DNA from 3 places in the Virgibacillus sp. FSP13 genome. Region 3 is predicted to be linked to each of the others. Evidence: predicted binding sites of a transcription regulator. Region 3 holds the regulator's gene; each other region holds the start of a gene.
What was found. Region 3 encodes LexA, which represses DNA repair genes until DNA is damaged. Its sites were predicted from a motif close to CGAACATATGTTCG; they were not measured.

Region 1 (7,989 bases), 190 kb from region 3:
TTAAATTTGGAAATTTCCTTAAGGGTAAATCCTGTGAGGTATTTCCCGCACCATACGACATTGAATTAACGAATGAAAAAATGGATAATACGAAAATTGTTATTCCAGATATCAGCATTATTTGTGATAAAAGTGGCTTTACGGATGCTAGGTATGTAGGTGTTCCAGATCTAGTCGTTGAAATCCTTAGCCCTTCCAATCAGTCCCATGATTTGGTCATAAAACTGAATTTATATATGGAATATGGTGTTAAGGAATATTGGATTGTCGCAGCATTTTTATCTTCGGTTATGAACAATATGCCAACAGTTATGATCGATGCCTTAGCAATTGCTGAAACCGGGACGTCTGGTGTGGTGAGGGAGGCACTTGTTTATGCCAATGTGGTCGGATCTGACTTAGGACCAAAAATCACACCAATTGGTTCACTTGCTACCTTGGTGTGGCTCCATGTGTTGTCGCAAAAAGGGGTAAAAATTTCATGGGGAACCTATTTTAAAACCGGGATCATTTTAACGATTCCAATCCTGTTTATCACCTTACTAGGACTATTCTTAACGTTATTGGTTTTATAACTTTCAGGAAAATACAAAGGAGTATTAGGATGGCTAAAAAAACAATCTATTTTCTATGTACAGGGAACTCATGCCGTAGTCAAATGGCTGAAGGTTGGGCGAAACACTACCTTGGCAAGAATTGGGAGGTGAAAAGTGCAGGCATTGAAGCACATGGTCTAAATCAAAATGCCGTCAAAGCAATGAAGGAAGTTGGGATTGATATCTCTGATCAAAAATCAGAGATTATCGATACAGAAATATTAAACAATGCAGGTATGGCTGTTACCCTTTGTGGTGATGCAGAAGATAGATGCCCAATGACACCACCTCATGTTAGAAGGGAACATTGGGGTTTTGACGATCCTGCAAAAGCAGAAGGAACAGATGAAGAAAAATGGGCAGTTTTCCAACGTGTACGAGATGAAGTCGGGGAGAGAATGAAGCGCTTTGCGGAAATAGGTGAATAAAATAGCAGGGAGATGATCTCAGAAGCTTTTTCCGGTAGCCACGAGTTGTTGCTCCAATCGATTTTAAGTAGGTGGGGGAAGAAATTCAGGTAGAGTGTGGGAGATTAATGTTTTCTCACACTTATTTATGTTCCTTCAGCTGTTGCGGAGCCCACGCATTCTCAAAGTTTTCACATCTGTTGGAAATGCTGATAGGTGTTAACCTGGTCACGGGTCGATACACGAGGAGTAAAGGAACAGCCCATTCGTATACTTTGAAGGAGATTTTACATTTTGATCATGATTTTTTGCATTGAGAAACTTACTGATTTGATCCGTTTACCTGAATAAAAGTGTCAACTGGATAAACGCTTTTCTGTATCAGACCTTGCAGGATATGCGCTCCATTCCTCGGACGTGTAATCGGCTTTTTTATCGTATCAACTTTTGATATACTATATCAGTCTACATAACAATTAATATATATTTAGTTTTACATAGAAAGCGGTGCATCTTGTTGGGTCGTAACAGTATGATACAGAAAATTTATCTCTTTGGGCGAAAAGACCCCCTCCTCAAGGAATGCAAAGGATAAAATCCAATGAGTAAGTGGGGGATGAATCGCCCCTTCAAAAAGGCAGGCATGTTATTCAGAAACTCCGTCCTCCACCTGCTAATAAGTTGTGGGCTTACTTCATATTTTTGAGCGATTTCATTAAGAGTACTTTCTTCTCTCAATATTTCTAAAACAACCTTTGCTTTTTCCGCTGAACTATATCTTCTTCGTTTTTTACTCATAACACTAGTATTATCTTATTTTTTCATTTTTAGTGTCTAAACCCACGGATCATTATAGCATGACCATTGTCGTATTAGGATCGGCGTTTGGAGCTTTACCATTTGGAGTCGGATTTGACACATTCCATAGCTATACGTTAGTACTTGTTTTGTCGCTCATTTTCCCGATAGTTGGAATTGTTTGTTCGCTGTTGGCCAAAAAGCCCGATAAAGGGAAATTGACGGGTCAGTTGGATGGATAGGGAAACAATTATTTAAGCATTTTTCTATGGCCAAGGGCTCTCTTTTTTAAGGATTGCCCTCTTTTTAGTACTTGTACCATTTTATGAATTGTTATAATTATTTCTTTCGTTGCTTTTTTCGCTGTTTATTTGCTTGTTGCTGCTTCTTCTTTTTGGCCGTTTTTGATGGTCTGGATTTTGTGTGTGATTTACTCTTTTTTTTCCGTAAATAAATCATCAAATAATGACAGCTGATCAGGACTACGTGAGCCCGTTTTCGAAGGTGATGATTTTTTCCTGGTTCGGTTCATGAAGGTTTGATGAAACAGTTTTTCTTCTTCGGTAAACGTTTCAGCGCTAATACTCAAAGGTCTCACCCAAGTGTGTACAAAATCAAACCGCCAAATGTCATTTTCATACAATTTTATCAAGTTTTCTTTAATGTCAGCGACATACTCTAAAGCTCTATCATAGACTTCATTGGTTACGAGTTGTTGGTCACGAAGAAAATCATAAATGTATGGTATACCCCATAATACGGCAAAACCTCTTTCTTCTTCATTAGAGAAAAATCCAAAAAATCGCCCAATTAATTCATCTAAATCTTGATATTGAAAACTGAAATTCGCGAGCGACTCTTTCTCCAATAGCATTTTGCAATATGAAAACCATATGTTTGCACTTATGGAGAAGTGAAAGTTTCCGCGCTTTAGCATATATATCGCAAACTGCCAATAAAGGTTACGTTTTGCGCGGTTTGGATTGTCTTGAACCATTTTATCCCATTCATTACTAGTGAAAATAGGCGTTTCTTTATCTGCCGTTAGCGTATGATAAATTTCGGAAAGCTCTCCCTCTGACAGTGTCTCGTCAAATTCGAATTTTTTCACTGTATCTTTTAACTGTTGATAACTGGGCATATCTCTATTTTGTTCTGATGTTGTATAGAATTCCTGAAAAACATTATAAAAAATTAGATTTGTCAAGTCTGATTCTGCTCCAACTATTAATTCACTACTTTCCATTATTGGTTCATGCAATATGTTAGCCAATTTTAATGCGAGCTCATCCATTTGATAGAAACGGATCTTGTCATATAGTGGAGTAAACATATCATATCCGTGCCCTGGTTTCGTAATAAAAGGTTGAAGATGGGCATGCGCTTTGTCAAAATCCTTTGTATAAAGATAGTATTCAACCGCAAAGTTGCTCGAATATGGAAATTCTTTTTGGTAGAATTTTGAAGTTGATTCCCTGGTTTTTTCAATAAGATTTATCGCCTTTTCATACTGTTTTTCTTTGACTAGATCGCTTTTTAGGTCAACGAATACACTGCCAAAATCGTCTTCGATCAATTCATCGTCGGGTACATTCTGCTCTAGCAAATCCATGAACATGTCATATTGCTCATCTACAGGAAGCGTTGCAAAATGTTTGTACCATTGTTCCTTTTTTTCTATGTAAGAAATCAAAGATAGTATCCTCCTTATTTGCTGAAAAATAATAAATATGTTTTCTCTAGGATATCTGAAATGATGGTAGTTTTAAAGAAGTGGATAGCTATCGTAGTTCTCCGTGTACTACTAGTTTATTGATTAACTAACCTATTGACGTTTATTCTTTGTCTTGAAAATAAAGGATATTTGCTGATTCACCTCGAATATTGATCAATATATAGATCGGACTAAAACAAAGTGAAGCGATAATTTTGATGGGAGGGGAATTCATGTCTTGGCAAGGCGACTATTTAACACAGCGCGAAAGAGATAAATTACTTGATGATTTAACCGAGCAGCAGAAGAAGTTTGTGAATGATTATTTAAAACGTGGGAGAAGAACTGTTTTTGCCAATGTACTAGCGAAAGAAAAGGCGGGAAATGTTGCTGATGAAGATACGGAAAAGGTAGCCGAACAGTGGGAACTGCTCGATTATTTAGATGCTGGCCCAAATTGGCAAAATGAGGCACTATTATTTTGTGAGTGTGGCCGAGTACTCCGCTACCAATATATTGTGCAAAATCATGAAACAGGGGAGACAAAGAAGTTTGGCATTCGACATTTTGAAGAACATACAGGCATACCACCCCATCTTGTCAGGGAGATTGTGAAAGGAATTGAACGAATAGACTTTGAGTTGGACGAAATATTAGTCAAAATTTCCAGTAACTGGACGCTTGTATCAGAAGGATTAGATAAAATTCATCCTGATGTTCAAATTCCTAACGATATACAAACACATCTAGATTTAAATATTCCATTGTTAGATAGGCAAGTAGTGAGGTTGAAGAAAAAAGTAGCGGAACTTTACCAAGAGCAAGAAAGACAACAAAGGCTTGTCGTCATGCAAGAACGAGAAAAAGCACAAAAACAGCGGGAAGAAGAGTATGCCAAGAAAAGACAGGCGGTTGCTGAAAAGTTAGAGATAGGAGAGGTAATAAGTCATGGAACGGACATACAGCTGGAGCAGAAACTCCAATTAGCGGTTATGGTATTTTTAGAAAGTTTAACTGAGCCACAATTCTTTGCTAGCGAGGTTTGTGAAGAATTGGTTACCATCCATGCTGCTCCAGGTGATACGTTCTCTAGCGGCAAGTATAAGATATTTCCACATGTTTGTAGCTTTTTAGAAAATCTTACTGAACAGGGTATTCTTGCATTTGTTGGAAAACAAGGAGCCGTAGATCGTGTTTATAGAACTATTGATCAGGAACAAAAAATGGTCAAACAATAGGTGAAGAGGGATATCGCAATGGATTTATATCAAAATGAGTCTATTTCAGTAGAAGAATATTTTCAAATTCGTGAAAGCAGTGACGCTTTATTGGAATCTATCGATGGCAGATCTTCCACTCCTATCATGACCATTATGTCACAGAAAAAGTCAAAAAACTTCATTCAGTGGGTTTTTTCATCGCCCACTGAACAGAACCGGGGCTTGACCCCAATTATAATTCTTGATCCCTCTCGAATTTTTGAAATGGAGTTTTACTACCCGTTAATGGCGGGATAAAACAGTAACATCAATAATTTCATCCAAAGAAATCCACTCGCTATCAACAGCTGATACTAACTTCAGCTGTTGTTCGGGGATTATTTTCTGGACTTTTCCTGTCACATAGCAGTCGTGGTAGGGGTGGAAAATCTGGATTTTTAAGTTGGAGCCCTGCTGCATGGCATCTGAAATCATCTGGGAAAATAGCTCAATCTGCTGTTCATCCAGAATCGGTTTTGTTCGTTTCGTCAGTTCTTTTTGGTGTTGACGGATCCGCGCTTTATGCTCCGGCAGCATCATGCGGCTGGACTCCCACATTACATTACGACCTGGGGTTAGTTTATTTGGATTCATTTTACTTTTTCACTCCTTTTATAATTAAGTCGTTACAAGTCCAGCGAAACGATTCGCCGCTTGAATATCCTCTCTTATTTGTAATGCCCGCCAATTTTCTCAGCTCGACTAAACGCTTGCCCGGCATTTGTTAGTGAAGATGCCCGGACGATGGCGGTTGGTCCATATTTTGTATAGATATCATCCATGGCTTGAGAAAGATGTTCTTTTTTTAATGACAAATCGAAAAAGCTTAATTGATAAGGATCGGCTGGCTGCAGTTGTGATAATGTTATCCCGGCACTTCGAATGGGTTGTCGATCCCAGTGTATCCGGAATAAATGCAATGCCGATCGGAAAATATCCATGCCAAAATTGGTCGGTGATGCCAGCTTTATCTGCCGGTGAAATCCGGTTTTGAAAGAAAAATCTGCGCCCCCGACACTGACTGAGACGGTGTTGCCTCGATAGCCATCGGCCCGTGCGCGTCGAGCAACTTCTTCGCTTAATTCCAATAAGATCACTTTTATCTCGTCAAACGTTTCATAATCCCGAGGTAATGTCATGCGGTGTCCAACCGCCTTCTGTCCGTCGTGTGTTTTTGTTGTTACTGGGGCATAGTCAATTCCGTTTGCGGTTTGCCATAGAACTTGCCCATTAATTCCCCAACGTTTGGTTAGCGCATCTACAGAAAAATTTGCTAGCTGTCCAATTTTCTGAATACCCATTCGTTGCAGATGATGTCTCATCCGGCTGCCAACACCAAACATTTTACCAATTGGGAGTTCCCACATCGTCTCTTTCATGTTGGATTTATCTAATTGAAAAATTCCAGTCCGATTTTTCTTGGCAAACGCATCACAAGCTATTTTTGCCAATACTTTATTCGGCCCCATGCCAACCCGCGCATAGATGCCTGTTTCCTCCATGATTTCTCGCTGTATCTTTTTGGCAATGGTAAATGGATCCCCAAACAGTTTTTGGCTTCCGGTAATGTCTAAAAATTGTTCATCAATCGAAAATACTTCCACAAGATCGGTATAGTGCTCCAATATTTCGGTGATTTGGCATGACACATCAATATATCGCTGCATGCGTGGCCGTATAACGACAGCTTCCGGACATTTATTTTTTGCTTCCCATAATGCTTCAGCAGTTTTTACCCCATATTTCTTGGCAATGGGACAGGCAGCCAAAATAATTCCACTCCGTCGCTCCGGATCGCCTGACACAATTACTGGTTTGTCTTTCAGTTTTGGATTCTCCGCTTTTTCCACGGAAGCATAGAACGTCTGCATATCAACCAGAAAAATAACCCGTTTCATTCATAAGACTCCTTTTGAGGAAACTAGTGTTCTGTTCTTTTTATTTTATTATATGCGAATACACGTTCTTTATGCAATGGTAATTGTTAGAATGAACGGTTATTTTTATATAAAAAAATAGATTGTCCTGGCGAATTTTATGCGGGGGAAAAAGTGAATAGAACCGATTAATCATAACTTATTTCATTTGTAAAGCATGTCACTCTTTTTTAAACAGGCTGTAACCGCAGAGGTGGAGATACCGTGGTAGGATAGGCTTGTCAGTAATTAAAAGGGGGACAACAAAATGAGAAAGTTAGTACCTTTATGTCTTGGTTTAATTATGTTGTTCATTTCTACAATGACCGTTTCTGCAGCCGAATATGAAGTACGTAAGGGTGACACGCTTTGGGATATAGCTATTAACCATCATACAACCGTGGACGAACTGATGGAGGTAAATGGATTAAAATCAACGCTAATTTATTCGAAACAAAAATTAAAACTTAAAAAAGAGTATTATACCGTACAGGAGGGAGATACACTAAGTGGGATCAGTGAAGCATATGGTGATGAAGTAACTGTTGCGAATCTGAAAGCATGGAATGATCTTTCTTCTGATTTAATTATTATTGGACAAAAGCTGATTGTAAATGGACCGGAACCCCAGCCAGAATCAAAACGAGTAGAAGCAACGATTAACACAGATGCCCATTCCCAAAAATCTGAGACTCAGGTAAGCAAGGAAGCAAGTAAACAGGTCGGGAAACAACAAACAAAAGCAGAAGGAAGAACATTATCTGTTGAAGCAACAGCTTACACTGCCTACTGTTCGGGATGTTCGGGAATAACCGCAACAGGTGTGAATTTGCATGAGAATCCCAATGCAAAAGTAATTGCTGTTGATCCTGACGTTATCCCGCTTGGCTCAAAAGTTTATGTAGAAGGCTACGGATATGCTGTCGCGGCCGATACAGGTGGCGCTATAAATGGGAATACAATCGATGTACACCTCCCGACGAAGGAGCAGGCGTATAACTGGGGTAGAAGAACAGTAGAGGTTACGATCGTGGACTAGAAAGTAACATTGTGTATTTTTTCAAGTCGAGTTTTTTCAATCTTCATTATTTATTATTATGTTACAATAAAAACTAGAAATGTTGAGGAACTTTATAGGCTAATTAGGGGTGGAAATATGACAAAAATTGGATTCGTGCGCCATGGGGTGACGGACTGGAATAGAGAAAGAAGGGCGCAAGGGAGTACTGATGTACCACTTAACGAGGAAGGGATTTTACAAGCGGAAGAACTTGCCGATCATTTACAAGTTAAGGATTG
Region 2 (7,989 bases), on a different contig from region 3:
ATATGCCTAAACGATTAACCAGATCAATTATGGATCGTAAAATTGCGGGAGTATTAGGAGGAATTGCCGAATACTTTAATATAGATGCTACGATTGTAAGACTTGTATTCATTATCGCTTTAATCTCAAGTGTATTTACGTTGTCATTGATTTACCTTGTAGCAACAATTATTATTCCAAATGAGGGTGAGGTGCATTAATGTTCCTACGCTGGCGGGGAAATTTCACCGAGACCCAATTTATGCTTCGCAGGTATAATGCCTGCGATTTTTTGTTGACTTTTTTCGCAATGCTTGTTGTTTTTAATTCGTAGTTAGAAAATGCAACACAGCGACACAAATTGAAATGAAGATTGGATCATCGTTACGGAAAAACACTTTGCTTTGATACGCGGGCTCGGGTTGGTGTTTCTGTTTTTAGGTCGATGTTTTTCGCGTTCGGGTCGATGATTCTGCTTTTGGGTTGATGTTCCCGCGCTCAGGTCGATGATTCCGCTCTCGGGTTGATGGTTCCCGCGTTAGTTACGTTGCAGTTTATATCTATTGTGATAAAACAAATAAAACAGCCTGTAAAAAGTATAATAGGTTACCATAATCGGTAACCTATCATTTTCCTGGATCTGATCCTAGTACTTCCATATATAAAATTGCTCTTTACCTAGTACCTTTTTTGCACCTTCATTTACTGCTGCATCATCTTCTTGACTCTCTCTAAACTGGTCCATAATACCGAAAGCCTGTGATTTATGTGCTGAAATAGCTGCTAACTTTTTATCAAAAGCGCCCGTAACATCATTTTTCACATCAGGCTTACCTAATTCGTCAGCAGAATCATTTGAAATTGCTTGTGCCCATACAGTTGGACGCGTATCCTCATCCATCAGCCGAACAGCTTCAATGGCGGCTGCACCTAACGCATTATGATCAGGATGTACTGCATATCCAGGATAATGGGTGATCACAAGACTTGGTTGAATTTCTTCTAAAATGCCTTTTAGATGGTGGGCAACTTTGTGACGATCCTCAAATTCGATTGTTTTATCACGATAGCCAAGCATTCGTAATTCAACATCAAGTGCCTTACATGCATTTATTAACTCTTCCTTACGAATCTCCGGTAATGTTTCGCGATTGGCAAATGTAGGTTTCCCCATGTTGCGACCCATTTCACCCAATGTTCCACATAAGTATGTAACAGGTACACCCTGTTCACGAAATTCCGCAATTGTTCCTGCTGCACCAAACGATTCATCATCTGGATGCGGGTATATAACAACAACATGTTTTTCCATTTTATCACCTATCCCCTCTAGAAATGCGATTTTCAATATCGAAATGGTGTCTCACTAACTTCTAGCGATACCATTAAACGTCCTTCACGATCATGTCCAGCTAGTAGTAACTGATTATCTCCCTGTATCATCCAATCCGTTAATCCTTCAGCATATATCCAACCAAATTCCATTTTTAGTCCAGCACGATATGCTTTTCCGTCACCAACAATTTTTGCCTGGGAAAATTTCACTTTAGCATTACGAATATAGGCTCCAACATTGTATGCTTTATCATCAAAATGACTTGCATATGCACCATTGGTTGTTTCTAAATGTACATAGACGTCTTTATTAATAAAACGTTCAAATGTTTCTTGTACTTTTTCGATTTCAATTGGTTTCATTGCTTTGCTCCTCTCCAGAAACTTCTCTTTTTACATTACCTAAATGAAGGGAATGCGTCAAAAAATTTGACCGCTTACCGATTTCGTTAGATTAATTGATTCAGCGAAGGTTCAGCAAGCTAAAACTAGTTTTAAATGATTTCTGTCAGACCAGTTCGAACAGAAAAAGACAGTAAACCCATAAAGGACTTACTGCCTATAACATCACTTTGAACCAACTCTCTCTTTCTCCTCAAGCACTTCTTCCATCCGCTTTCGATCACGTTCCAGAATGGGCTTCAGATAACGTCCTGTATACGATACTTCAGTTTCCGCAATTTGTTCTGGTGTTCCCGTTGCAATAATTTGCCCACCACGGTCTCCGCCTTCAGGACCGAGATCAATGATATGATCGGCTGTTTTAATAACGTCAAGATTGTGTTCAATAATTAAAACAGTGTCACCATTGTCAACCAAACGTTGGAGTACATTTAACAATCGTTTAATGTCATCTACATGTAATCCTGTTGTCGGTTCATCTAAAATATAAAATGATTTGCCATTGGATCTTCGGTGCAATTCACTAGCTAATTTCACCCTTTGCGCTTCCCCACCGGATAATGTTGTGGCAGGCTGACCTAGTTTGACGTATCCAAGTCCAACATCATAAACGGTTTGCAGCTTTCGTTTTATCTTAGGGATATTGGCAAAAAAGTCCAGTGCTTCTTCAACGGTCATCTCCAAAACATCAGCAATATTTTTGCCTTTGTATTTCACTTCTAATGTTTCCCGGTTATAGCGTTTGCCATGACAAACCTCACACGGAACATAGACATCCGGTAAAAAGTGCATTTCAATTTTTATAATGCCATCACCTCGGCATGCTTCACAACGTCCACCTTTTACATTAAAGCTAAAACGTCCCTTTTTGTAGCCGCGAATTTTGGCCTCATTCGTTTGTGCGAACACATCACGGATATTATCAAACATACCCGTATAGGTTGCCGGATTCGACCGTGGAGTTCGTCCAATTGGTGATTGGTCAATATCAATTACTTTCTCAATGTTATTTATCCCATTAACTTTTTTATGTTTTCCCGGCTTATGTTTTCCACGATAAAGCTCTTTAGCTAATGATTTATATAAAATCTCATTTACCAACGTACTTTTACCCGAGCCGGAAACACCCGTTACGACTGTCATTAACCCAAGAGGAAACTTAGCTGTTACATTTTTTAAATTGTTTTCTTCAGCACCGACTACTTCAATTTGCTTTTTGGTTGGTTTTCGACGTTTGACTGGAAGGGGAACAAATTCCTTCCCCGCTAAATATTTACCGGTTAAAGATTTCTTGTTTTTCATCACCTTCTCAGGTGTCCCACTCGCGACAATTGCACCACCATGCTCTCCTGCACCAGGCCCAATGTCAATTAACCAATCGGCCGCAAGCATTGTGTCTTCATCATGTTCGACAACAATTAATGTGTTGTCCAAATCACGCATCTGTTTCAACGTATTAATTAAGCGATCGTTATCACGCTGATGTAAGCCAATTGATGGTTCATCCAACACGTATAATACACCTGTTAATGCAGAGCCAATTTGTGTTGCTAAGCGGATTCGTTGGGCTTCTCCACCAGAAAGTGTCCCGGCAGCACGGGATAATGTTAAGTAATCAAGCCCAACATTATTTAGAAACTCAAGACGATTACCAATTTCCTTCAAAATCATTTGAGCAATTTTTTCTTCCTTTTCGGTTAGATTAAGACTATTGAAAAATTCTTTTGCCTCGGTAATGGAAAAGTCTGTAACCTGACTGATGTGCAAATTATTTATCAATACAGCAAGTGCTTCTTCTTTTAATCGATATCCATTACAGGTAGGACAATTTTTATGGGCCATGTATTTTTCCAGCGTCTCCCGAATAAAGTCTGATGATGTTTCCCGAAAACGTCTCGCAATATTATTTAAAACCCCTTCAAACATAATTTGGTTGTCACGTACATTACCAAAATCGTTCACATAATGAAAATGGACTTTTTCCTTTCCACTCCCATTTAGAATAATGTCTAGTTGTTTTTTTGGTAGTTTTTTAATCGGTGTATCCATATCAATTTCATAATGGGTACAAACACTTTTTAATAGCTGCGGATAATACTGCGAACTAATTGGTTCCCAAGCGGCAATCGCGTGTTCATTTAACGTTTTATCCCAATCTGGAATAACCAAATCAAGATCAACCTCCAAGTTGGTTCCTAATCCATCACAAGTTGGACACGCTCCAAATGGGCTATTAAAGGAAAATAGGCGAGGCTCCAGTTCACTGATCGAAAATCCACAAATCGGACATGCATGGTTTTCACTAAATTTTAATTCCTCTTCACCAATCACATCGACAATTAGATTGCCTTCACCAAGAGCTAAAGCTGTTTCAATTGAATCACTTAGGCGGCCGGCAATCCCATCTTTTACAACGATCCGGTCTACCACAACCTCAATTGAATGCTTTTTATTTTTCTCGAGTTTGATTTCATCCGTTACCTCACGCATCTCTTTATCTACACGAATCCGGACATATCCTTCTTGTTTTAACTTCTCAAACGTTTGGACATGTTCCCCTTTACGTCCAGAAACAACTGGGGCAAGAAGTTGTAATTTAGTGCGCTCTGGATATTCCAAAATACGATCAACCATTTGTTGTACGGTTTGTGAGCTAATTTCGATACCATGTTTTGGACATGTCGGGCGACCTATCCGAGCGAAAAGCAGACGTAAGTAATCATAGATTTCTGTAACTGTTCCGACTGTTGAACGTGGATTCCTACTCGTTGTCTTTTGATCTATCGATATCGCAGGAGATAGTCCTTCAATTGCATCAACGTCAGGCTTATCCATCTGTCCTAAAAACTGGCGTGCGTATGCAGAAAGGGATTCAACATAACGGCGCTGGCCTTCCGCATAAATTGTGTCAAATGCAAGTGATGACTTACCTGATCCTGATAAGCCAGTTAAGACAACAAGTTTGTTTTTCGGAATGTTTATATCGATGTTTTTTAAATTGTGTGCTCTGGCACCTTTTATTTGTATAGATTTACTAGGCATAAGACGGTCATCCTTCCGCTTTTAGTTCAAGAACAATATCGCGCAATTCTGCAGCTTTTTCAAAATCAAGCGCCTTGGCTGCATCTTTCATTTCTTTCTCCATATTCTCGATAAGTTTTTTCTTTTCCTTCTTCGGTAACTTCGAAATATCCTTCGTCTTTTCATCATATGTTTCCTGATCTTCGGCTGCAATGGTTGCTTGAATTACATCGCGTACATCTTTTTTAATTGTTTTCGGAGTAATATTATGTGCATCATTATATGCCATTTGCTTTTCACGACGACGATTCGTTTCATCGATCGCAACCTGCATGGATTTTGTAATTTTGTCAGCGTACATAATAACTTCACCATGTTCATTTCTTGCTGCACGCCCCATCGTTTGGATTAACGAACGGTCGGAACGTAAAAATCCTTCCTTGTCTGCATCTAAAATAGCAACGAGAGAAACTTCCGGTATATCAAGCCCTTCACGTAATAAGTTAATCCCAACGAGTACATCATATTTTCCTGTTCGCAAATCACGAATAACTTCGATCCGCTCCAATGTTTTTATTTCCGAATGTAGGTAAGCAACTTTTATACCAAGCTCTTTTAAATAATCCGTTAAATCTTCCGCCATCTTCTTCGTCAGTGTCGTAACGAGCACTCGCTCATTGCGCTCTGTTCGCTCATTAATCTCACCAATTAAATCGTCAATTTGTCCCTTAATTGGGCGAACGTCTATTTTGGGATCCAACAAACCAGTTGGACGAATAATTTGCTCAGTCATTTTCGGTGAGTGCTCCATCTCATACGGTCCAGGAGTTGCCGAAACGTAAATGAGCTGATTGGTTTGTTTCTCAAATTCACCAAATTTCAATGGTCGGTTATCCAATGCTGATGGAAGCCGAAATCCATGATCAACTAACACTTGTTTTCTAGCTCTGTCACCATTATACATCCCTCTAATTTGTGGTAACGTAGCATGCGACTCATCGATCACCACCAGGAAGTCATCCGGAAAATAATCAAACAGCGTATATGGAGTTGCCCCTTCCTCGCGCAACGTCAAATGCCTTGAATAGTTTTCAATTCCCGAACAAAAGCCCATTTCTTGCATCATTTCTATATCATAATTTGTCCGTTGTTCTAGTCGCTGCGCTTCCAGCAGTTTGTTTTGATCACGTAATTCTTTTAATCGTTCTTCTAGCTCTTTTTCAATATTTTCAATCGCTTTCTTCAGTCTTTCCTCCCGTGTAACGAAGTGGGAAGCAGGGAATATCGTTACGTGTTCCCGGTCACCAATTATTTCCCCTGTTAGTGCATCAACTTCACGGATTCGGTCTATCTCATCACCAAAAAATTCAACTCGTAAACAATGCTCTTCTCGTGAAGCTGGAATTACTTCAACAGAGTCCCCCCGCACACGGAATGTACCACGTTGAAAATCAATATCATTTCTTGCATATTGAATATCTACCAAATCACGCAACAATTGATCACGTTCTTTTTCCATTCCCATCCTTAATGAAAGCATGTGACTACCATATTCTTCTGGTGAACCTAGCCCATAAATACAGGAAACACTAGCAACTACTAAAACATCACGTCGTTCAAAAAGTGATGACGTCGCTGAGTGGCGTAATTTATCGATTTCATCATTGATACTAGCATCTTTCTCAATAAATGTATCTGAAGAAGGTACATATGCTTCTGGTTGATAATAATCATAAAAACTTACAAAATATTCAACAGCATTGTTCGGGAAATATTCCTTAAACTCACTGTAAAGCTGACCCGCCAATGTTTTATTATGTGCTATGACAAGTGTTGGTCGATTGATCTCCTTGACAACGTTTGAGACAGTAAATGTTTTCCCTGTACCCGTTGCACCAAGTAGTGTTTGATGGCGTTGACCCGCCAACACTTTTTCAACTATTTCTTTTATTGCTTTCGGTTGATCTCCCTGAGGCTCATATTTAGCCACTAGTTCAAACTGTTCTTCCACAAGGCAACCTCCGTTCATCTTCAGAATCATCTTGCCATTATTCATCTAGTTTAACATAAACACGAACAAATATTCTAACATTTTGCTTATTATTGCTACTGACCATTGTACCCGAATTTCAACCAATAAAATCATTCTTTCCTAAACACAAAAACACCAGCCAGTCGCTGATGTTTTTTATTTTGTACGGGTAGCTATTAACTTGTCAACAATTGTGTATATTGGTTCACCAACAAGATTTTTGTGATATGCATTGATTGTTTGCTGGTACTTTTCCCTTTGATGGCTGTTTGAGAAAAAGTTAATAATTTGATGTTCCAAATCGTTTAGTGTTGCTCGTATTACCAATCCTTGCTGCTGCAACTGATCCGCGTTAATTTCCTCTTGACCCGGCAATGGATTATAAACAAAAATCGGTTTTTTCTTTTGTAAACTTTCACTTATGGTGACACCGCCTGGCTTTGTCACAACAGCATCCACTTGTTCATATAAATCATTCATCTCGTCTCTGCTTGTTATATAAGAATGGGGGATTACATTCGGGTTACCTCTCCGTTTAATTTCTTTGAACAACTTTATATTTTTACCACATAAAATATGAAACCGCAGACGATCTTCCCATATTTTATCCAGTAAACGCGCTATTGCTCCAACCCCAAGACTTCCTCCAGTAACAAGCAGTGTGATTTCCCTTGTTGTCTGCCGCTTCTTTCTCTGTTTCGAAAATGAAGCATGGACTGGAATACCTGTAATAAAAATACGATCAGCTTGAATTCCTTGGGCTACTAAGTAATTTTTGACCATAGCAGTTGGGACAAAATGATAATCAATACCATGTAAGCCCCATACACGATTAATGAAGTAATCCGTATACACATTAATAATTATCGCATCAAGCTGTTTTTTCTCTTTTAAACTACTGGCAATCATGGAAGGAAGCGCATGTGTACAAAAAATTATCCGAGGCTTTTTCTCCTGGATCAATCGCTTAAAAAAATATGTAAATAATAATTCGTAGAGAACATGACGACCGGAGTGAACATTTCGGTTATATGCTGCATGCTGGTAAAGCCAATTATAAACATTCGGGAATCGTTTGATCCACGCCAAATATGTGGATGACACTGCTTTCTCGATTTTTCCATAACTATAGGATAAGATATCCACTTTATCACAAGTTATTTTTTGCTCACAATTTTTCAAATCATGTATTAACGCATCTGCAACATGATGATGCCCTG
Region 3 (7,989 bases):
ACATGCAGCAACAACTGTACTTGCTATTATCCAAAACATTCAAATCAACTCTTTCTAGATGACTAGCTATTTGAACTTGCTTGTTCAAATTTATGTAATACTCTGTTTACAGTATCTAAGACTCGATTCTCGTCAAACGGTTTCACAATAAAATCTTTTGCTCCAATTTCAATAGCTCCAACAACCACTTTTTGTTGCCCCATCGCAGAACATACTACTATTTTTGCTTGATCATCATATTTTTTAATTTCTTTAATGGCATCTATGCCGTTCATAACAGGCATTGTTATATCCATCGTCACTAAATCTGGTTTTGTCTGTTTGTATTGTTCAATTGCTTCTCTTCCGTCTTGCGCTTCCCCTACAATTTCATGGTTTTCTTTTTTTAATATTGTTGAGAGCGTTGCCCTCATGAATTTAGCATCGTCTACTACAAGTATCTTTGCCAAGCTATTATCCCCCCAATAATAGTTATCAATCATTTGCAATGGTTAAAATGATCGTCATTGTTACACCCAGCACTGTTACGTATACGCCCATATCAAATAGCATAGCAGTTGCAAGTTCAACTTCCCCAAGTATCGGTAATGTAAAATGACCAAACGTGTGAGATAGGAATGGTACATCGAAAACAAATGATCCGATTCCTGTTGATACAGCAATTAACAATCCAATCGGAATTAATGTACGGAAATTAATTGGCAAAATTTTCTTCACCGCTTCCATACCATAGGACATATACATTAATACAATTGCTGATGCAGTCATTAAACCGCCAACAAACCCACCACCAGGTGAATTATGACCAGCTAAAAGTAAGTATACAGCAAATCCCAGCAATATAAATGCGATTACTGATGTCGTTGTCCGCAGAATAAGATCATTCGGTTTATACATTTATAGATCTCCTTTAAGGCTTATATAATTATTATCATAATACAATTATCGTATAAAATCTATTCTAAAAGCCGCTAAACCCAAACAAGCCATTTAGATAAGAAGTTAAATCTGTCATCCAATCAAAAAATAACGCAATTCCCATAAAAATCATAACATAACCGCCGATTTTAACTAAACGCATACTGTGACGTTTAATCCAAGTTAGTTTTCCAATGAAGAATGATAAAATCAGAAATGGCAATGAAAATCCTAACGCATAGCACATCATCAATAGGAAGCCAAGGTCAGGATTCTGTGCAGCCAATGTAATGACAATCCCTAAGATCGGTCCAGTACATGGTGTCCATCCTAAAGAGAATGCCATCCCGATAATAAATGAACCGATATAACCAGCAGGCCGATTTTTGAACGTGATTTTTTTATCTTTCATCAGAAATTTAAAATTCAATATACCAACAATAACAAATCCAAAGAAAATGATTAAAATGGCACCTATTTGTCTAATTAAATCTTGATAAGTGGTCAGAAATTCCCCAACTAAAGATGTGGAAAATCCTAGAATGACAAATACACTGGAGAAGCCTAGTAAAAACAAAATAGTATGTAAAACGCTTTTTTTATTAAATGTTTTGCTATCATCTTTTAACTCACTTACACTCATACCTGTTATATACGATAAAAAGGCAGGATAAAGTGGAAGTACACATGGTGAGATAAACGACAAAAAACCTGCACCAAATGCGATAAAAATATTAATTTCAGACATCATAATCCTCCTATAAAAACATTTACTTTATCTATTCTAACAGATTATCTACTATATAAAAGCAAATGAATTTGACAATTATCCAAACCTTTTTATAAAGAAACAGGAGGATACTGGTGTATCAGTGTTAAAATACCCCTTATTACCAATTGGTAGTAAGGGGTATGATGCAATGATGTTGATACATTTTCCTAACAATATACGATAATTGCTAATTATTTACCTTGTTGATTGTTCATTGCTCGCATCATTTGATTGATTTTCTTTTGGGATGGTTTTTGTCCCATTTGCATCATTAACGTTCGAAGCATTTGCTCATTAATTGGTGGGTTCTTCTTCAGATAATTCATCATATATTTTCTTGCGATAAAAAATCCAAGAGCGATTCCAGCAATAAGCGCAATAATAGCAATTAATACGACCCAAATCGTGCTCATTCAAGCTTTCCTCCTTCTTGTTGTCTCTCATACAGTATAGTAAATCAATGTTAAGAATACAATACCTGTCCATGCAAATATGCTCTTTCCATGGAAACTGGCGAAATCCAGCCATAATTATCCAGGTCATTTCCCACGATAAATAAACACGGGTGAAACGAACGGAGTGCAGGAAACAGCAATTTTTCGGCATCATGCAACATTTCACATCGAAAGTTTATCTGTTTTTCTTGAATATGTAAAGTAATATAGTGTGAATCATTGGTAAACATTTCAATATAATTACCATTTACTATTATACTTTTTCTAGTTTGCTGATGATTTTTAATATAAGTTAACAAAGAAACAGCTGGAAACGATTTGGTAATAAAGTTATATTGATTTTTCAGGTCTGCTCTCTCAGGATTTATTTGATATTCTTTTAAAAAACGATATAATATCCCACTCTTATGAAAATAACGATAAGAAAATTCCTCTTTTATCCAATAGATAGAATAATTACCCAATGAAACCCCTCCCCTTTTATTCTATTATACGTATTCTAGTTGCAATATATGTCACTTCCTGATGCAAAACCCAACTAGTTTTGTCGACAGCGAAATAAAAGCAAAAAACAGGTGACTTACTATTTGTAAGCCACCTGCATTGCACCTTTTATATTCCGTCTAAATAGGGAGACTCCATTGAATGGAATATCGCTTTCTTAAGATAATATTTTTTTTACTTCTGCAACGACATTTTCTACAGTAAAGCCGTATTCTTCCATGACTTTTTCACCTTTTGCAGAGGCACCAAATGTATCAATGCCAATAACAGTACCTTTATCACCAACATAGCGTTCCCAACCAAATGGTGAAGCCATCTCAATTCCTACCCGAGCCTTAACGTTTGTTGGTAATACTTCATTTTTGTATGCTTCGTCTTGTTGATTAAATCGATCCCACGAAGGCATGCTTACAACACTGACATCAATCCCTATTTCTTGAAGTTCATTCTTGGCTTCTACCGCTAATTGAACTTCCGATCCAGTTGCAAGTAACAATGCATCTGGTTCATCTTTTGTTGCTTTGCTAATCACATAGGCACCTTTTTTAACACCATCATATGCATGTTCCTTTGTTCCTTTTAACGTTGGCAGCCCTTGTCTAGTTAATACTAAGGCAGTTGGCTGATCTTTAGATTCCAATGCCAAACGCCACGCAGCTTGAGTTTCGTTGCCATCTGCCGGACGAATCAGGGAAAGTCCTGGCATTGCACGGAAGGCTGCTAATTGTTCGATTGGTTCGTGGGTTGGACCATCTTCCCCAACCGCGATTGAGTCATGTGTGAATACATAGGTTACTGGTGTTTTCATAATAGATGATAACCTTACAGCAGGTCGTAAATAGTCACTAAACACGAAGAATGTACCCGCATATACATTTAATCCACCATGTAATGCCATTCCATTTAATGCGGCTGCCATTGCGTGTTCCCGTACACCAAACCAGATGTTGCGTCCAGCATAGTTATCACGCGAAAAATCCGCCTCATCCTTAATGGTTGTTTTATTCGATCCTGCTAAATCAGCACTTCCTCCGAAGAAATTTGGTACAGATTGAGCAATCGCATTTAATACTTCGCCAGAGGAAGCCCTTGTTGCTAGTTTATCTTTTTCCGGTTCGTATACTGGTAAGTTTTTGTCCCAGTTTTTAGGCAAATCACCTTTTATTGCTAGCTCGAGTTCATTCGCTAATTCAGGATATTTTTCTTGATATTGATTGAATAGCTTATTCCACTCTTGTTCCGATTCTGCGCCTCTTTTACCAATCTTTTCCTCAAAATCGACATATACTTCATCTGGCACATTAAAATCTTCATGTTCCCATTTATAATATTCTTTTGTCAGCTTCACTTCATCTTTGCCAAGTGGAGCACCATGTGATGCTGCAGAATTTGATTTATTCGGTGAACCGTAACCAATAATTGTTTTCACTTCAATTAATGTTGGTTGCTTGGTATTTTCTTGTGCTTGTTTTATGGCATGACGTAAGGACTCTACATCATTCCCATCTTCAACTCGGATAACTTCCCAGCCATATGCTTTAAACCGTTCCTCTGTGTTATCAGAGAATGACCGATTAAGTTCACCATCTAGCGAAATATCATTTGAATCATATAAAGCAATTAATTTTCCTAATCCAAGATGGCCTGCAAGTGAAGCTGTTTCATGTGAAATACCTTCCATTAAGTCACCATCACTAATAAGTGCGTATGTATAATGATCGATAATGGAAAGATCGTCCTGATTATATGTTGCAGCAAGGTGTGCTTCAGCCATCGCCATTCCAACTGACATTGCAATGCCTTGTCCTAAAGGTCCAGTTGTTGCCTCTACACCGTCTGTATGGTGTACTTCAGGATGTCCAGGTGTTTTTGAATTCCACTGACGAAATTCTTTTAAATCATCAATGGTGACATTATATCCTGATAAATGAAGCAGCCCATATAACAGCATGGAACCATGACCAGCTGACAGCACAAAACGGTCACGGTTAAACCATTTTGAATTTTTCGGGTTGTGGTTCATAAAATCAGTCCACAGTGTATACGCCATCGGAGCCGCACCCATTGGCAAACCTGGATGACCCGAATTTGCATTTTCAATTGCGTCAATTGCTAGAGTACGTATTGTATTAATGGATAACTGTTCGATATCTTTTGACATACTTATTCCCCTTTCACTTTACAAGCTTAATCTATCCCTTAACATTTTATAATGAAGATGAGTTTCTAACAAGTAATACTTTTTCTTTAGTTGTATTATGTGTTAATGACCTTTATTTTTTTCTTGAAAGTCACGCAGCTTCTGTGGTGTCACATCATTACCTTCTCGGTCAACAACGGTCATTGTTTTAAATTGATTTTTAAAGGATTTACGTACGTTTTGTAAATATTCTTGCCTGAGCTCTTTTTGTTCTTTTTTTTCTTTGTCTGTCAGCCCTTCACTTTTCGACTTTTTTGCCAGTTTATTTATTCTATCTAATTTCTCTTTTGCTATCATAAAAATTACCTCCTATAACGTACAAAAAAAGCAAGAACAATGATGTGTCCTTGCTTTTTCATGATACCTTTCCTTTATAATTGTTTCAAGCATTAAGATGTTCTTGTTGTTCTTGTTGTTCTTGATGTTCTTGATATCTTCGATGAACCGTTGCTTTGGAAACTGAATGTCCCATGCCATTTAATGTATTAGCAATTTCCTCAAAGGTTAAATTCTTTTGTCTTAGTTTGACAACTTCTTCAATAGGAAATGATTTTCTTTCCCTACCAGGTGCTTGATTGCGATTTGCTAAATTCTTACTTGGATCATAACCTTCATGGATGGCTTTTTTCATTCCCCGTCTAATTTTTGTATTGTGAATTCTCCGCTGATACTCTTCAACGATCCCGACAATTTGTAAAACCATTGAATCGGATTCGGAAAGTTCCAGCTGTCCGTCCTGAATTGCAGTATATATCGATATATTCAATTTATGCAGTTGATGAAATAGCGCGATCTTTGTATTCCCTCTCCCTAACCTAGTTTCGTCCTGGATCAGTAAACAATCCGCTTTATTGGCAGAAAAGTAGTCAAGTAGCTGAAATATACCATCACGGTCGATATCATAGCCACTTGCTTGCTCTTCGATTATATCAACAACAGTGAATTCATAACGTGCTGCAAGACTGATGAGTTCCCGCTTTTGTCGTGCTAAAGATGTTTCCTGAGTTTTTTTATCTGTACTTACCCGACAATAAAGAATCGCTTTCAATCCAATTACCCCTTCATTTATATCAGTATACTATGCGCTGGTAACCATTGAAAAGTATAAGAACCCCAATGTTAAAGCAAAAGTAACAAGATAGAATACATCTGTTTTTGTAAGTTTTCCAAACATATCAATCAGCTCCTTCATTAAGATAAGAACTATTGTTCGTCTATTAGTATAGTACATCGAACGTACGATCTTGTCAATACATTTTCGAACGAACGTTTGCTTATTTATGATTCTAGTGATAAACTAGTATCAATAAATAATATGCGTGAGGTGTTTGCTAAATGACTAAACTTTCCAAAAGACAGCAAATGATTCTTGATTTTATTAAGGACCAGGTTAGCAAAAAAGGCTATCCACCATCTGTAAGAGAAATAGCTGAAGCAGTTGGACTTGCGTCAAGTTCTACTGTCCACGGTCATCTCGCAAGAATAGAGAGTAAAGGCTATATTAGAAGAGACCCAACGAAACCTAGAGCAATTGAAATTTTAAATCCGTCAGAAGAGAATAATATACCAAAAGAAGAGGCTCGCTATGCACCGGTTATAGGTAAAGTTACCGCTGGAATCCCGATTACTGCTGTAGAAAATATTGAAGAATTCATCCCCCTTCCAAGCTCAAGCGCCGGGCCAGATGATAGTTTATATGTACTAGTAATCGAAGGAGAAAGTATGATCGAAGCTGGGATATTAAATGGAGACATGGTTATTGTAAAGCAACAAAACACGGCTCTAAACGGAGATATTGTTGTGGCAATGACGGACGAGGATGAAGCTACAGTAAAACGATTCTTCAAGGAAAAAGATCATATTCGCTTGCAACCTGAGAACGCAACAATGGAACCGTTAATCTATCAAAATGTTACGATTCTAGGTAAAGTAATTGGATTATACCGGAACATTCATTAAAAAACCCTTGATACGTTATATACGTATCAAGGGGATTTTTTAATAAGACGCTAAATACTGCTCACGTTCCCATGGATGAACGGTCGTTCTAAACATGTCCCATTCAATCTCTTTAGCCTCAATAAAATGCTCATAAAGATGCTCACCTAATGCAACTGAAACAACTTCATCTTTTTGCAACTCACCTAGTGCGTCCATCAATGTTGCTGGTAAATCTTTGATCCCATTTTTTTCACGCTCTGCTTTATCCATTACATAAATGTTGCGGTTTACTGGTTCTGGTGGAGTAAGTTTTGACGTAATCCCGTCAAGACCTGATGCAAGAAGTACTGCCATTGCCATATAAGGGTTTGCGGCGGGATCAACACTTCTAAGTTCAACCCTAGTACTTAATCCTCTTGAAAACGGAATCCGTACTAATGGACTTCGATTTTGCGCTGACCATGCAACATAACTCGGTGCCTCATAACCCGGAACTAAGCGTTTGTATGAATTTACGGTTGGATTTGTCACAGCAGTAAAACTTGTAGCATGTTTAATTAGTCCAGCTGTAAATTGATATGCTATTTCGCTTAGCTGCATATCCCCATCATTGTCAAAGAACACATTTTCGCCATCCTTAAACAGGGACATATTCACATGCATACCTGAACCATTAACGCCAAATAATGGTTTAGGCATAAACGTCGCGTGTAAGTTATGTTTTCTCGCAATTGTCTTCACAACAAGCTTAAATGTTTGAATATCATCACAATGTTTCACTGCATCAGAATATTGGAAGTCAATTTCATGTTGGCCTGGCGCACTTTCATGGTGGGATGCTTCAATATTAAATCCCATTTCTTCCAATTCAAGAACTATATCACGACGGCAATTTTCCCCTAAATCTGTTGGAGCTAAATCAAAATACCCGCCTCGATCGTTCAATTCCAATGATGGGTCACCATGTTCATCTAGTTTAAATAAAAAGAATTCAGGTTCTGTGCCAATATTAAACGCTGAGTAACCTAATTCTTCCATTTTTTTAAGATTTCGTTTTAAATTATACCTTGGGCACCCCTCAAATGGTGTTCCATCTGGATTGTAAATATCACAAATAAATCGCGCAACTTTTCCTTTGTCAGATGTCCATGGGAATACGACAAATGTATCTAGATCTGGATGCAAGTACATATCTGATT

Region 1: ACW2QC_RS03525 (DNA polymerase IV) is a predicted target of LexA. The motif match lies at 6,728-6,741, and genes of this name have one in related genera.
Region 2: uvrB (excinuclease ABC subunit UvrB) is a predicted target of LexA. The motif match lies at 6,811-6,824, and genes of this name have one in related genera.

The regions. Positions count from the first base shown of each region.
Region 1 is NZ_JBSVKG010000002.1:317,038-325,026, reverse strand. It holds gene ACW2QC_RS03565 (ArsB/NhaD family transporter) at 1-575, shown strand, start outside; gene arsC (arsenate reductase (thioredoxin)) at 605-1,024, shown strand; gene ACW2QC_RS03555 (transposase) at 1,550-1,801, opposite strand; gene ACW2QC_RS03550 (hypothetical protein) at 1,861-2,043, shown strand; gene ACW2QC_RS03545 (hypothetical protein) at 2,232-3,494, opposite strand; gene ACW2QC_RS03540 (DUF3895 domain-containing protein) at 3,749-4,753, shown strand; gene ACW2QC_RS03535 (hypothetical protein) at 4,772-5,032, shown strand; gene ACW2QC_RS03530 (YolD-like family protein) at 5,018-5,368, opposite strand; gene ACW2QC_RS03525 (DNA polymerase IV) at 5,443-6,672, opposite strand; gene ACW2QC_RS03520 (LysM peptidoglycan-binding domain-containing protein) at 6,959-7,729, shown strand; gene ACW2QC_RS03515 (histidine phosphatase family protein) at 7,847-7,989, shown strand, end outside.
Region 2 is NZ_JBSVKG010000013.1:36,555-44,543, reverse strand. It holds gene ACW2QC_RS12260 (PspC domain-containing protein) at 3-200, shown strand; gene bshB2 (bacillithiol biosynthesis deacetylase BshB2) at 626-1,291, opposite strand; gene ACW2QC_RS12250 (YojF family protein) at 1,324-1,677, opposite strand; gene uvrA (excinuclease ABC subunit UvrA) at 1,882-4,758, opposite strand; gene uvrB (excinuclease ABC subunit UvrB) at 4,766-6,748, opposite strand; gene ACW2QC_RS12235 (MGDG synthase family glycosyltransferase) at 6,926-7,989, opposite strand, start outside.
Region 3 is NZ_JBSVKG010000002.1:130,717-138,705, reverse strand. It holds gene ACW2QC_RS02530 (CcdC family protein) at 1-39, opposite strand, end outside; gene ACW2QC_RS02525 (response regulator) at 63-449, opposite strand; gene ACW2QC_RS02520 (Na(+)/H(+) antiporter subunit B) at 475-897, opposite strand; gene ACW2QC_RS02515 (cytochrome c biogenesis CcdA family protein) at 962-1,666, opposite strand; gene ACW2QC_RS02510 (YneF family protein) at 1,882-2,103, opposite strand; gene sirA (sporulation inhibitor of replication protein SirA) at 2,154-2,609, opposite strand; gene tkt (transketolase) at 2,807-4,810, opposite strand; gene ACW2QC_RS02495 (DUF896 domain-containing protein) at 4,913-5,146, opposite strand; gene ACW2QC_RS02490 (YneB family resolvase-like protein) at 5,232-5,897, opposite strand; gene lexA (transcriptional repressor LexA) at 6,185-6,808, shown strand; gene glnA (type I glutamate--ammonia ligase) at 6,848-7,989, opposite strand, start outside.